One region of the Limosilactobacillus avium genome, then DNA from elsewhere that is predicted to be linked to it. Evidence: riboswitches for the same ligand, from Rfam matches in the RefSeq annotation. Region 1 holds a riboswitch; the other holds the start of a gene.
What was found. A riboswitch is a leader RNA that binds a small molecule or an ion and turns the genes downstream of it on or off. The one in region 1 is predicted to bind FMN.

Region 1 (7,555 bases):
ATAACATCCTAAATACTACTCTATGTTCCCAGAAGCGCGGTCATTAATGGCCGAGTAGTTCACATACTTCTTTATACTTTTTGACAAACCACGAAAAACGGCGCCAGCCCGCAATTGAGGCTGACGCCGTATTAACTTATTTAGTAGATAATCACTGGTTCACCCTTAGAGAGGGCGTGGAAACCAATTCCGGCGTTTTCGGGGTGCATGTTAATGCAGCCGTGTGAACCACCGCCGGTTTCCTTGTAGGCCGTCTTTGACCAGTCGTGGCGCCAACTGGCATCGTGGAAACCACAACCAGAAAGGGTAAATGGCGACCAGTACTGGACTGGACTGCTGTACTTGGATCCATCATCGTTGGTGCCCCGCAGGACCGATGGACTCTGCTGGTACATGATGTACCATACGCCCTTGGGAGTCCGGTTACCGGCGTTATTGCTCCCGCTGACGATGTCGGTACTCAAAACGCACTTGCCATTCTTGTAGAACCAGGCGTGCTGCTTGGCGAGGGAAACCGCGACGTAGGTTTTTCCAAGCCCGTCGTTGCTGATATTGTTGTACCCTGTTCCAAGATGGCTGTAGCCCTTGCCGTAAATATCGTTTTCGGCGTTAACCTGCTTCTTATTGGCGACCAGGGCACTTGCCAATGACTGGCCAGCCTGCTTACTGCTGATCTTCCAGCCGTAAGTCCCGGAATTCGTGGTGGTGACCACCTTTCCGGAAGCCGTCTTGAACTTGAAGGCCCTTCCCAAAGTGGCCTGCTTACGGTTAATCTGGTTGATCTTGGCCTTAATCGGTCCCGTCTTAAAGCTGTAATGACCGTTTTGGTAGGTGGCCCGGGCCACAACCTCAGCCGTGGTGAACCGGTAGTCCTTGTTTTGTACCCGGTAGGTCACGCTCCGGCCCTCAAGCTTGGTCAGCTGTTTCTTCTCGTTTTGCACAGTCGCACTGTTCGCGCTGAGGGGGATGATGAACTTTGGCTCCAGGTGGACGGTCCCATTGACAAATTCCCGGCTAACAGTCCTGGTTAACCCCTGGTCACTGTACTGGGTGCCCTTGACGGCGGGGATGACCTTCACCTTGCCATCCTGGTAGACGGCGTAGGCATCGTGGGGTGCCCGCCGGCCGCTGTTGAGCTGCTGGAGGCGGTTATTTACGGCCGCGTCGATGTCACCAAGTGCCGACTTATCTAGATTGGCCGGCTCAACAATCAGGTTGACCCGCCGCCGGGACGGGAAGAAGGTGTACTGCTCATGGAGTGCCTTAACGATCCGCCCCTTGTCGCTGGCGGTAAAGCCTGACCGGGTCGGCTTCCCGACGTAGACGAGCTTTTGCTTCACGTAAATCTTTGACGTTCGCTTCGTCTTGCTGACTTTATCATAGGCCTGTTGGGCGGTTAAGCCACCAACCGCCACGTGGTTAATGGTGACGTTGCGGTTGAAGTGGTTCCGCTGGTGCAGGTGAACGCCCAAAAGCAACACCAGCAAAAGCACGACCACCCCAGCAATGACCTTTTTCAGGGTTAGATTTTGCATTATTCAGTCCTCTTTGTCATATTTACTAGAGTCATATTACTGCGAATTGATGAAAATACAAGTGTTTGGCTTGCGGCAACTGCCCAGGGCCCCAACGTACCAACAGGGAGATAAATATTAATTTATAGGGCCATTCCCTTTGGCAAAAGTATCCACTATCGACGTGATGAGGATAATGATAAAACAAGTTATCGGGCAACGAGGGGGAGCGCACCAGATGTTAAGCTTTCAAAAGGATGTTGAATTGCCGTCTGCAGCGTCCCTATAATGGGGGATAAACTACGATAAGGTGGCGGTTATGATGATGAAAATGTATATTGCGGACGCCTTTACCAAGGAACTGTTCAAGGGTAACCCGGCGGCCGTGTGCTTTGTTGACCAGTGGCCCAGCGATGACCTGATGAGAAAGATTGCCATGGAGAACCGCTTCTCCGAGACAGCCTTTACCATCAAGCAGGACGACCACCACTACCTCCTTCGCTGGTTCACCCCGGGCGGCGAGATCGACCTCTGCGGGCACGCCACCCTGGCCACAGCCTTCATCATTTTTCAGACGGCGGCTCCTGCATCGACCGCGACGATTACCTTCACAACCACTAAGAGCGATGATCTGACGGTAACGAAGGTGGGGGATAAGTACGAGATGGCCTTCCCGTCCTATGACCTGAAGCCAATCGCGGTGACGGCTGAAATGACGGCGGCCTTCGGAGCCCGGCCGGTGGAAGCCTACTTGGGGCGGGACCTCCTCTGCGTTTTTGATGACGAACAGCTAGTCCGGCAGATGAACCCTGACCAGGAAAAGCTCAAGCACTTACCGGGCCTTTTGCAAAACGTCACCGCTCAAGGGACCGCCTACGACTGTGTTTCCCGGTCCTTTGCCCCCAAACTAGCAGTAGCCGAGGACCCCGTCTGCGGGAGTGGCCACTGTCACATCATTCCGTACTGGGCGAAAAAACTGGGGAAAGATAAACTAGTGGCTTACCAGGCCTCCCCGCGGGGTGGTGTCCTCTACTGCAACTACCAGGGGGCCATTACCAAATTAGCTGGTCACGCCGTCCTCTATTCCAGTGGGACCCTGCATATTTAGCCCCGGCGGATAAACAAATTTGGTCCAAATGTTAAAGAAAACCTTTACAAAAAGTTAGTGAGCAAGTACACTATAGGTAAATTGAAAGTTAGTTTTCTTCGGGGCCGGGTGAAATTCCCAACCGACGGTGACAAGGCAACTTGAAGTCCGTGACCCGCTAGTCGACAGTGACCAGCGGTTGAACCAGTGCAAGTCTGGTACCGACAGTATAGTCTGGATGGGAGAAGAAAAACGCTGTACAACACTACCAGTTTAAAATGACCCCGGATGACACCTTTGTTATCCGGGTTTTATTTTTACCCGCAGTGCCGTCAAAGGTGAAAGCTTAGCGCCCCAGGAGAAATCTTGGGACGCTTTTTTTGTTGGAGGGTGATGGAAATCAACGACCAGTACTTTATGAAAATCGCCATTGACCAGGCCAAACAGGCGACAGCCACCTGGCAGAATCCCCAGGTGGGTGCCGTAGTGGTCAAAGATGGTGAAATCCTTGCGAGTGGGCACACCCAGCGATTCGGTGGACCCCACGCGGAACGGGACGCCCTGACCAAACTCACGTCGGCACAGACCCAGGGGGCCACCCTTTATGTAACCCTGGAACCCTGCAACCACTACGGTAAGCAGCCCCCCTGCACCCAGTTGATCATCGACCGGGGGATTAAGCGGGTTGTCATTGCCGAGACCGACCCCCACTCCCTGGTGACGGGGAAGGGGATCGCCCAGTTACGCCAACACGGCATTACGGTGGTGATCGGGGTCAGTGAGCAGGCGGCCGCCCAGGTGAACCCCCACTACAACTTCTTCTTCCGCCACGGTCGTCCCTGGATCACGCTTAAACAGGCCATCAGCCTTGACCACCGTGTCAGTGCGGGCCCGGGACAGCGGACGGTGATCACTAACCGGGCGGTCTATGACCGGGTCCACCAGGAACGGGCCCGCTTTCAGGGGATTGTCATTGGCAGCACCACGGCAATTGTTGATAACCCAACATTGGTTCCCCAACCACAGCCGGCCTTCATGCCCGTGCGGATTGTTCTCGACCGGCGGGGGCGGTTAGCCGACCATCCCCAGTTGAAACTCCTCCACGATGGCCTGGCACCGACCTGGGTATTTACGGCCAGCCCAACCCTCGCTGACCGACTCAGCGCAACCACTGCCCGAGTATTCTGCCTGCCCACCTGTGGGGTAGAGGAGGTCGTTGCGGCGGTCGCCAAGGAGGGCCTCCAGTCGTTGTACGTTGAAGGGGGCCCGACGATTCACCGGGCCTTTGCGGCGGCTGACTTGGTCGAAGAGGTGACCACCTACATTGGCCCCCAGATGCTGGGACAAAACGGGGTTGCTGCCTTTACCCCGCCGGTCCCGTGGTCGTTTTTGGACCGGCAAGTGGAGCTGTTAGGAGATAACGTCAGGATCACAGAAAGGAAGCAGGAACATGTTTAGTGGCTTAGTTCAGGGAACTGGGAAGGTCCAAAAGCTGGCGGAGCAGGGCGAGACAATTGAGCTGACAATCGCCCCGACCAGTCCGGCACTAGTAGAAGAGTTGGCAATTGGTGATTCGGTCGCAATTAACGGGACCTGCCTAACCGTGGTCGGGCAAACGGGGACGCTTTTCCACGTCACCCTCATGCCCCAGACCTTTGAGAAGACGACGTTTAAGGACCTTCAGCCCGGTGACCTGGTAAACCTCGAGCGGTCCCTGCAGGTTGGTGACCGCCTGGAAGGGCACATTGTGACGGGCCACGTCGATGAGGTGACGGTGGTCCGGGAAGTGACGCCCAACGAGAACGCCATTGAGGTTCGCTTTGCCCTGCCGGCCCGCCTGGCTAACCAGGTGGTTCCCCAGGGGAGCGTCGCCATCAACGGGGTGAGCCTGACCGTCATGGACACCGGCGCGGACTGGTTCTCCGTCGGCCTGATTCCCCATACCCAGACGGTGACCAACCTGGATGACCTCCAGGTGGGCAGCCGGGTCAATATGGAAACTGATATTTTAGGAAAGTACGTTGCCGCAAATTTGCAGAAAGGGGCACAATAATGGACGTTAAAAAGATTCAAGCCGCAATTGACCACCTCAAGAAGGGTGGCCTGGTAATTGTAATGGATGACTTAGACCGGGAAGCTGAAGGGGACATGATTGGGCTGGCAAGTAAGGCCACCCCGGAGAAGGTCAACTTCATGACCAAGTATGCCCGGGGGCTAATGTGCGTCCCGATCGCGCCAGCGGTTGCTAAGCGGTTGGCCCTGCCCCAGATGACGGCGGACAACACCGACCCGTTTGGCACGGCCTTTACCATCAGTGTGGACCACAAGTCGACGACTACTGGGATCTCCGCCTTTGACCGCTGGCGGACGATCACCCACCTGGCCGACCCACAGGCCACCAACGCGGACTTCTATAAGCCCGGCCACATCTTTCCGCTGGTTGCCAAGGAAAACGGGGTGCTGGAACGGGACGGCCACACGGAAGCGGCCGTTGACCTGGCCAAGTTGGCTGGGGAGGAGCCGGTGGCCTATATCTGCGAGATCTTAAAGTCCAACGGGGAAATGGCCCGGTCCAAGGAACTTCACGAGAAGGCGGCTGAGTTCAGCCTGCCAATCATTACCATCAAGGACCTCCAGGAGTACCGGCGCAGTCGGGTTAGCCAGCCAGCTGAGGAGGTCCATCTGCCGAGCGAGTATGGTGACTTCCGACTCCGTCACTTTGCCGGGGATAATCTGGCCCTCATCAAGGGTGATGTTTCCGGGGACGAACCGGTGCTGGTCCGCCTGCATTCCGAGTGCTTTACGGGGGATGTCTTTGGCTCCTTGCGTTGTGACTGTGGGCCCCAACTCCACGAGGCCATGCGGCGGATTAACGCGGTTGGTCGGGGCGTCGTCCTCTACCTTCGCCAGGAAGGTCGCGGGATTGGCCTTGAGAATAAACTGCGGGCGTACCACCTCCAGGAGGAGGGGTACGACACGGTTGAGGCCAACACGGCACTGGGCTTCAAACCAGATGAGCGCCAGTATAAGGTGGCTGCGCAGATCCTCCGCCAGTTGGGGATCACGAAGATTGACCTTTTGACCAATAATCCGGATAAGATTGACCAGTTAGCGGCAGCGGGGATCACGATTCATGACCGCCTGCCACTGGAAATTCGGGCAAACAAGTACGACCGCCGCTACCTCGCAACGAAGAAGAACAAGTTCCACCACCTATTAGATTTGGAGGCATAATCATGGAAGAAATTACGGGAAAGTTTAACCAAAGCAACGCACGTGTGGGAATCGTGGTCGCCGACTTCAACGGCGCCGTCACGAGTAAGCTGGTTACGGGGGCCGTGGCCACGCTCACCAAGTTTGGCCTGGCAGATGACCAGGTGACGGTTTTCCACGTCCCGGGTGCCTTCGAGATTCCCTTTGCGGTTAAGAAGCTCCTGGATAAGGGGGAATTTGATGGCATCATGACCCTCGGGGCGGTAATCAAGGGCGAGACCGACCACTATGACCTGATTTGCCAGAACGTGGCCCGGGGGATCATGGAACTGAATCTCCAAGGGAAGGTCCCGGTAACCTTTGGCATCCTGACGACCGATAACATTGAACAGGCAATGCAACGGGCCGGCCTGAAGATGGGCAATGAGGGCGCCAGCACGGCCCAGAGCCTACTTGAGATGATGTCACTGAGTGGACAAATTTAAAACGCTTTCTTTTTTGCCGAAGTATTTCCCTTTTTGCCGAATAATTTCCTAAAGCACCTGCCCTTTATTTTTAAGATAGGGGTAAATCGTTAAAGAAGGGGAAATTATGTTAGGTATAAAAAATGTTTTAATTAATGCCCGGCCCCATCCATTGGGCGTTGGTCAAGAAGTCAATGTTTCATGGCAACTAAAGAGTGATCAGAAGAGCACTAACCAGGTTGCTTACCAGGTGAAGGTGTTTCACATGAAACATCAAGTTCTTGATACCGGGCGAGTTACTAGTGCTAAGAACTCCTTTATTACACTTCATCCCGATAAGAAGTGGCTGAGCAATGCTGATTACCGGGTAATCGTGATGGCTTGGGATAACCACCACAACCAGGCGACTAATGCGACATCGTTCAGTACCAGTCTTTTGTCACCCCATGATTGGCATGCCCAGTGGCGGCGGGTGGATCGACCTTACCAACAACGTCAAAAGGGATTTAACCACCAACCACCAGCCAGTTTGTTCCGTCGTATCTTTCGCCTCGCTGATAAGACGGTTGCCCGGGCCCGGATTTTTGCAACAGCCTTAGGAGCCTACCAAATAACAATTAACGGTCACCATCCTGATAAGCGTAAATTGGCGCCCGGCCACACGGCCTACCGCCGAATCCTCGATTTTCAAGACTACGATGTGGTTGAGCTGTTGCAAGCCGGTCAGAACATCATTGGAATGGAGGTCGGTGACGGCTGGTACTGTAACCCACAGACAATGCCGCCAATCAAGGGATTGAAACCGGATCACGCGGTACTATTTCAGCTAATGATTGATTACCAAGACGGCAGTCATGAACTAGTAGTTTCGGATGAAGCAACCCAGTGGCAAGAAAGCCCGGTCCAGGCTGCCGACCTGTATGCTGGTGAACTGTACGATGCCACTAAGAAGGTGGCGGGGTGGAATACCGTGGCTGCAACTTCCGGTTGGCGGTCGACAGTTGCTACAGAATATCCCCTGGTTAATTTACGGCCACAAATAAAGATGCCTGTACGACCAGTCTGTGAGTTAAAACCGGTCAAGCTAATCCACGCGCCTAATGGTGACCAGATTTTGGACTTCGGTCAGGTCCTAGCAGGGGTTGTCCGCTGCCGGATCAACGAAGAAAGTGGTCACCAGGTTAGCCTGGAACATACCGAAGTTCTCGACAAGGATGGCAACTACTTTATTAACACCAAGAGCGCGCTTGGGGTAACAGAGCAAAAGGACGTCTATA
Region 2 (7,555 bases), on a different contig from region 1:
GTGGAAGGACGAAGAGGATAACCACTTCATTGCCGTTGTGATTCTCGAGGAGGGGGAGAGCTATGTCCTACTCCGGCAGATCTCCTTCACCCCGAGTGAACGGTCAGGCAGAAACGTTTACGCGCTGCTGGATGCCATTAAGGAGCAGTACCCGCAAAAAAGACTGATGGGGACACTAGTAACGCAACCGCTGATAACAGTTTGGGAGAAGAACCATGAGTAAACCACTGACAGAACATCCTTACCAACCGGTAATCAAGATTCCTGACTTTGAGGGCCCCCTGGACCTTCTTTTACACTTGATCAAGGAAAACAAGATGGATATTTATGACATTAAAATCGTCACCATTACTTCCCAGTACATGGACTATCTTCACCAGCGTCAGTCACACCGCTTGGAGGTGGCTGGTGATTATTTCGTGATGGCGGCGACCTTGATGAACATTAAGAGTCAGATGTTACTGCCTAAACCACCCGTGGACGAGGAAGAAGCTGAGGAGGACGAAATTGATCCCCGCCAGGAATTAGTTGACCAGCTTCTCGAATACCAACGCTATAAGAAGGCGGCGGGGGAGTTAAAGAATAAGGAAAGCTTCCGCCAGCAAGAATTTACCCGTCCGGCAATGCACGTCCCGCGCGAATTAATTGCGGCGCACGTTGAACCGGGAGTAACAATTGACCAGCTTCAGGCCGCCTATGCCCAGGTTCTTAAGAACCACCGCCTCAACCAGCCCCTGGTAGAAACGGTCGCGGCAGAGAAGGTGAGCGTTGCCCAACGGATGGGGGACGTGGTAAAGCTGGTGAAGAAGGGACCGGTCCGGTTTACCACCCTGTTTGAGAACGACCGGACACGTGACAGCCTGGTCACCACCTTCCTTGCCATCCTGGAACTGAGTCGGCACCGGCGGATCAACTTGCAGCAAGCGGAACTTTTTGGACCAATCATACTAACGGAGGGACCCAAGATTGACGAACAATCAGTTGACAAATCAGGCACAGATTGAAGGACTATTGTTTATTAGTGGGGATGAAGGAATTACCCTGGGTGACTTGGCCAAGATTACTGGCTTTATGAAACCCGCAATCCGGAAACTACTTAGTGACCTTGCCCAGCGCTACCAGGCGGATCCACACTGTGCCCTCGTGCTTTTGAAAAGTGACGAAACTTACCGGCTCGCCACAAAGCAGGCGTTGGCACCGGTAATCAAGCACTATTTTGAGGTCCCATTGACCGTCCCCCTAACGACGGCCCTGTTGGAAACGTTGGCGATTGTCGCCTACCGGCAGCCGATTACCCGGTTAGAAATTGACGATATCCGTGGCGTACAGAGTTCGGGATCCTTACAAAAGTTAATGGTCCGCGGCCTGATTGATACCAAAGGCCGGTTGGATGCTCCCGGTCGACCGTTTCTGTACGTTACCACCACGAACTTTCTGGACTACTTTGGGCTAACTTCGCTGGATGACCTGCCACCGTTGCCAGCAGAAAGTGAACTCGCCCCCGACCAGGTAAGTGGGGACCTGTTTTTGACGGCTTTGCAATCACGTGAGAAACGTCAGGAGGATAAGTAATGGAACGTTTACAAAAGGTAATGGCAGAGGCTGGTGTGGCCTCCCGCCGTGCATCGGAAAAGCTAATTGCCAGTGGCCATGTTCAGGTTAATGGCCAGACTGTGCGGACACTAGGTACCAAGGTCAGCAGTAGGGACAAGGTGGAAGTCGATGGGGTCCCCATCCACCGTGAAAAACACGTTTACTTCCTGCTGAATAAGCCCCGGGAGGTAATCTCGTCTGCCCACGATGAAAAAGGGCGGCGGACGGTTGTTGACATTTTGCGTGAAGAAGGCGTTGACGAACGGATCTATCCAGTGGGGCGGTTGGATTACGACACCACAGGTATTTTGCTCCTTACAAATGACGGTGCACTCGCTAACAAACTCATGCACCCCAAGTTTGAGGTTGCTAAGACCTACATTGCCAAGGTTGAGGGCCTGGTTTCTAACAATGACTTGAAGCAGCTTCGCTTGGGAGTCAAGCTTGATGGGCGCAAGACCAAGCCGGCTAAGTCGCGCTTGAAAGAGAGTGACCGGGTCAAGAAGACGAGTATTGTTCAATTAACAATTCACGAGGGGCATTACCACCAGGTTAAGCGCATGCTGGAAGCAGTGGGGCACCCGGTAATTAAACTCCACCGGGAAAGTTATGGCTTCTTGAACTTGCAAGGAGTTCAACCCGGTGAATTCCGGGAGCTCCGGCCGGAAGAAGTGAAAAAGTTAAAACAACTTTAGGTAGAGACGTTTACTCTTTCACAAGGAGGCAATTGGCGCTAACATCTGATTAGGGTCAAGGGTGAATGCGTTGACATGATGACCAATCGCCGGTATAATTTAATTAGAAAATATTACGAATTGTCTTCAAGGCAGGGTGTAATTCCCGACCGGCGGTGACAGCCCGCAACCCGTGTGAACGGTTGAATTTGGTGAAATTCCAATGCCGACAGTAAAGTCTGGTATAGAGAAGATTTCTATAATGAAAGCGTTGTTGACAACTTGTTGACAGCGCTTTTTTCATAGGGAAGCCAACTGAAGGCAATCTCATTGGAGGTTGTTTATTTATGACAGTTTCACATCAACGAATTCAACGGATGGTTGGTGTTGCCTGCTTAGGGGCCCTCGGCTTTATTTTGATGTTATTTGAGTTTCCAATCATTCCGGTGGCGTCTTATTTGAAAATTGACTTTTCGGATATTCCGGTTCTCCTCGGTGGATACATCTACGGACCCTTTGCAGGGGTGGTAATCGCGTTTATTAAGTGCTTGATTCACGCAATGGTTCATGGCTTTTCGGTTGGTGAACTAATTGGAATCTTTGGTGACTTCGTTTCTTCCTTGGCCATCCTGTTACCGTTCTGCTTTGTCTGGCTGCAACGCGTCTGGTCCTTCAAGCGGCAAATGGGGATGGGAATTTTGTTTTCGACCATTACCTTAACCGTTGTAATGTCGTTGCTTAACCTCTGGGTACTGACCCCGTTATACATGGCCGTTTGGAACTGGCGCTCTTCACTTCCGGTGGCGCAGCTGGTCGCAATGGGCGTTTTGCCATTTAACATTATTAAGGGCCTACTGGTATCCGGGGTCTTTGCCCTGATTGCTAGTCACTTGCGCCAGTGGCTCTTTCGTCATCAATTAAAATAAGTTCGCATGCCCCGCTAGTGATGATTTATGGCTAACGGGCTTTTTTGATGCGCTTAGAAATTGCTACCGTATTATATTATTAGTAGATAGGAAAGGAGGAGTAGGCGGTGAATGACTTTTTACTTCACTTGTGTAGCTATCACCAGCCACGGCGGGTTCGGGTGATTGAAAACGTCTGCCAAAACCACCCCACAGTTGCCAATTTGTTCTGGGCTCAGCAGTACTCCCTTATCAACTGGCTGGGCTGCCGGCGCGATCTGGACCGTGCCGAGTTTAACGATGAACTCACCGCATTGGAAAAGGCGGGCTTGATCAGTTTACATGATAATCAGGTCCAGCTAACGGCCGCTGGCGTGAGCTACCAGGAAGAAAATCCCGCCTATGAGCCCCATTTCTTTGACTGGTTCTGGCTAGCCAACACCAGGCGGGTTGAGCAGCGCTTCCTTTTGGGAATCCAGGTCGTTTCTGAACTTGCCTACCACAACCGTCGCTACGTCCCCGTGCACGTTCCCTATTCAGAGCAGGGGGCGGTAAAGGCCTGGTTTCACCGCTATGGTTCCGCGCGGCTTGTCCACCAGGTTGCCCGCGAGCTTGAATTGCTGGGAACGGCCTTTGAAGGGGAAGATGAACAGTTAGTGACGGCTTTCTTTGCTGGTTTGGTAGGGCACGACGGCAGTGGGCAGACAATTGCCCAGGTTAGCCAGGAGTTAGGCCTGAACATCGGTGAAACGATGGTTATCAACCATGACGCCCTCCTCGGGATCAGCGCCTTTGCTAAAAACACCACGGGGCCAGTCGCCCGGCTGCTCCAACCCCTCCTCGCTTCCTCACCCCTTTCAACCAGCTGTTGGCAGACAATCAATATGCTAAGACAGGGGCAGGGGTTGGCAGCGATTGCCCAACGCCGTCACCTCAAGCTGGGAACAATCCGCGAACACGTTCTGACTGCGGCGATTTTGGCCCCCCAAGTCTACCAATGGGAAAGACTACTCCCGTCGCCAGACAAAGATTATTTAAAGCACAAGTACGAGGGGCCCGTTGCCAGCTGGCAATTTACTAGTTGGGGCCACGATGAGAATCGCGACTTCTTCTGCTTTCGCCTCTACCAGATCCTCCAGGGGAGGGAAGAAGATGGATGAGAAAAAAATCTACCAGGAATTGCGGCACCGCTTTGGCTTTACCGAATTTCGCGACGGTCAACTAGTAACTGTTAAAGCTATCATGGCCGGTCACAACACGTTGGCCGTCCTGCCGACTGGTGGTGGGAAGTCCCTTTTATACCAGTTACCAGGCTACCTGATGACCGGAACGGTATTGATTGTTTCGCCATTGATCTCCTTGATGCAAGACCAGGTCGACCGTTTGCACCGCCGGGGTGAGAAGGGGGCAATCATGCTGACGGGTCAAGTCTACGGCGCTGATCGTCAACGGCTACTCCAGAATTTAGCTAATTATCGGTTCATCTTTGCTTCGCCGGAGCTTTTGACTAATCAGGCGGTCGTTAAGGCATTGCAGCGAGTGCCGGTTTCACTATTGACCATCGACGAGGCCCACTGCATCTCACAGTGGGGCCCCGATTTTCGGCCCGAGTACCTAATGCTCAAGCAACTCCGTCAGGCTTTAGGGGACCCGGTTACTTTGATGTTAACGGCCACGGCAACACCGGCTGTTCGCCGTGATATCATTCAGAAGGTTGGCCTGGTAGGTGATCAAGTGGTGACGGTAAAGCGTTCGGTCAACCGGCCGAACATCTTTTTAGCCGTCGGCCAGTGTCAAAACGGTGAGGAAAAGAGGGCCCGTTTGCTGCAGATAATAACCCAGCTCGGTGGTGCGGGGATAATATATTTCAGTAGTCGGCGCTTAGCCAATGAAATGGCTAGCTGGCTGAATACGCAGACCAAAATAGGGGTGGCTGCCTACCATGCCGGAATGGCTTCGACGGACCGTTTTCGTATCCAACAGCAGTTTATGAATGACCGGGTCAAACTGATTTGTGCAACCAGTGCTTTTGGAATGGGGATTGATAAGGATAATATCCGTTTCGTGATTCACTACCACCTTCCCGATAGCCTAGAGAATTATGTCCAGGAAATTGGCCGGGCGGGTCGTGACGGTAAGCAAAGTGTTGCTGTTATCCTATACACCCCTGGGGATGAGCAATTGCCGCGGCAGCTGCTGACGGTTGACCTTCCGCCAGCCGACCTGATGCAGGCCGTTCAGCGGGGAAAGGTAGATGAAAAGGCACTAGGGCCCGACTACCAACTCTTTTCCTTTTACCTTAAGCACCATTTTACGCCCGCCCAGGTTGAGCTGGCGTTTACCCGGCGGAAGAAGCGCCGCCTTGCCCAACTTCAGATGATGACCAACTATGTTCATTCTGCTGAATGCCGCCGGAACTTTATTCTCCGTTATTTTGATGAACCGTCCACTACACAGGAAAGGTGCTGTGATCACGAGTTAGCGGACTGGCTGGAAACGGGAATATTACCAAAGAGAGTTCCGCCTTCTCTTAAGTCACCGTCGTTTGACTGGCATTGTCGGCTGGCTTCATTGTTAAATCTTGTTAAAAATTAGCTCCGCCATTTTTTGCCATCTAGACAATTAGCAATTCAGTGCGCTACAATCAGAATGTTAACTTTGCGTAGGAAGGAGGAGTGAGAATGAGTGATCATCGGCAGGAGAGCCGGCAGCAGAACGATGAACTTTGGGATAAGAAGTTCAATGATAATGAAGACCGTGACAGTAGTGGTCACCTATCCCGGACGGAACGGCGGAAGCAGGAATCGCACAGTTCAACGATTACCACCGTTTTGATTGTATTGATTATCCTGTTGGCCGCTACACCATTGATATACTGGCTCAACAACAAGCAGTCGTTTAACCACCCAGTACGAACAGAACAAACCGCTAAATCGGCCGTGAGTAGTAAAAAAAAACCAACTCATCATTCTTCATCAACCTCTAGGGTAAGTAAAAAGACGACGGATGATCGGCAGACAACGGTTAATAGCCTGTCTAGCACCAGTCAAGAGTCACAGACAAGTTCAAGCGTTCAACAGTCTTCTAGCAGCAGCCAACGGACCCAGTATTCATACAACCGTTACGCAACTGTTCAGCGCGGTGATAGTGTTTACCGGATCGCTGCACGAAATGGAATGTCGGCGCAGGAACTAGCCCGGATGAACAACGTGTCCGTTAATACGCCGTTGCGACCGGGACAGCAGATTAGGGTACGATAATTGAGGAGTGAATAATGAATATGCAGAATGGAATTCAAGTTGCAATCGATGGACCGGCTTCTGCGGGGAAGAGTACGGTTGCTAAGTTGGTTGCTAAACGCTTTAATTACGTTTATTGTGATACCGGTGCCATGTACCGGGTTGTAACCCTTGCCGCCTTGCAGCAGGGAATCGCAATGGATGTGACCAAACAGATCGCTGATTTAGCCCGCCAAATCACGATTTCGTTTAAGCCGGGCGACCCGGAGCAACGGGTTTTCCTCAATGGTGAAGAGGTTACCACAGCAATCCGTCAGGGTGAAATTGATAATAACGTTTCCGCGGTTGCAGCGATTCCGGCAGTTCGCCAAGAAATGACGAACCAACAGCGGCAGATTGCCCAGACAGGGGGAATCGTGATGGACGGTCGCGATATTGGTTCCACCGTTTTACCCGATGCTCCCGTGAAGATCTTTATGGTTGCAACGGCTCACGAACGGGCACGGCGGCGTTACGTTGAGAACAAGGAGAAGGGGATTGCAACGGCTTCCCTGGCGGAGTTGCAGCACGAAATTGAACTTCGTGACCAAAAGGACTCTTCCCGGAAGGTGTCCCCCCTTGTGCAAGCCCCGGACGCAATCCGCTTGGACACAACAAAGTTAACGATTGACGAAGTCGTTGACAAAATTAGTGATATTATCAAAAAAACTCTCAACGAATTATCGTAAACACTGGAAAAGCGGGAGCTTTTCTAGTAGAATAGTGTTCAGAGTTGATTGTTGCAAGGAGGATTTTTTTTAATGGCTGAAAACAACGAAAACAAGAACGATATGTTAAAAGCGCTCGACAGCATTGAAACCGTCAAGGTGGGCGATGTTGTTAAGGGTGAAGTATTGGCAATCGATGATGATCGCCAAGCTATCGTTGGTATCAAAGATGCAGGGGTTGAAGGTGTCGTCCCTGCTAAGGAATTATCAACCAAGCCAGTTGAAGACATCAATGATGCAGTTAAAGTAGGTGACGAATTAGACTTAGTTGTCATCTCCAAGATTGGTAACGATAAGGAAAATGGTAGTTACTTACTTTCTCACCGTCGTCTTGAAGCCCGTAAGGTATGGGATGACATCCAAAAGAAATTCGACGA

Region 2: it holds a riboswitch for FMN, as region 1 does, so the genes downstream of both, QOS01_RS00755 (ECF transporter S component) here and ribD (bifunctional diaminohydroxyphosphoribosylaminopyrimidine deaminase/5-amino-6-(5-phosphoribosylamino)uracil reductase RibD) in region 1, are expected to answer to the same signal.

What each region holds. Positions count from the first base shown of each region.
Region 1 covers NZ_CANCWN010000015.1:29-7,583, forward strand. The annotation lists gene QOS01_RS05990 (L,D-transpeptidase) at 141-1,535, opposite strand; gene QOS01_RS05995 (PhzF family phenazine biosynthesis protein) at 1,840-2,622, shown strand; FMN riboswitch at 2,713-2,855, shown strand; gene ribD (bifunctional diaminohydroxyphosphoribosylaminopyrimidine deaminase/5-amino-6-(5-phosphoribosylamino)uracil reductase RibD) at 3,001-4,059, shown strand; gene QOS01_RS06005 (riboflavin synthase) at 4,052-4,654, shown strand; gene ribA (GTP cyclohydrolase II) at 4,654-5,835, shown strand; gene ribH (6,7-dimethyl-8-ribityllumazine synthase) at 5,838-6,299, shown strand; gene QOS01_RS06020 (alpha-L-rhamnosidase) at 6,406-7,555, shown strand, end outside.
Region 2 covers NZ_CANCWN010000001.1:144,976-152,530, forward strand. The annotation lists gene QOS01_RS00735 (reductase) at 1-223, shown strand, start outside; gene QOS01_RS00740 (segregation and condensation protein A) at 216-1,004, shown strand; gene scpB (SMC-Scp complex subunit ScpB) at 967-1,572, shown strand; gene QOS01_RS00750 (pseudouridine synthase) at 1,572-2,288, shown strand; FMN riboswitch at 2,407-2,526, shown strand; gene QOS01_RS00755 (ECF transporter S component) at 2,615-3,193, shown strand; gene QOS01_RS00760 (helix-turn-helix domain-containing protein) at 3,301-4,332, shown strand; gene QOS01_RS00765 (RecQ family ATP-dependent DNA helicase) at 4,325-5,767, shown strand; gene QOS01_RS00770 (SAG1386/EF1546 family surface-associated protein) at 5,854-6,432, shown strand; gene cmk ((d)CMP kinase) at 6,453-7,139, shown strand; gene rpsA (30S ribosomal protein S1) at 7,212-7,555, shown strand, end outside.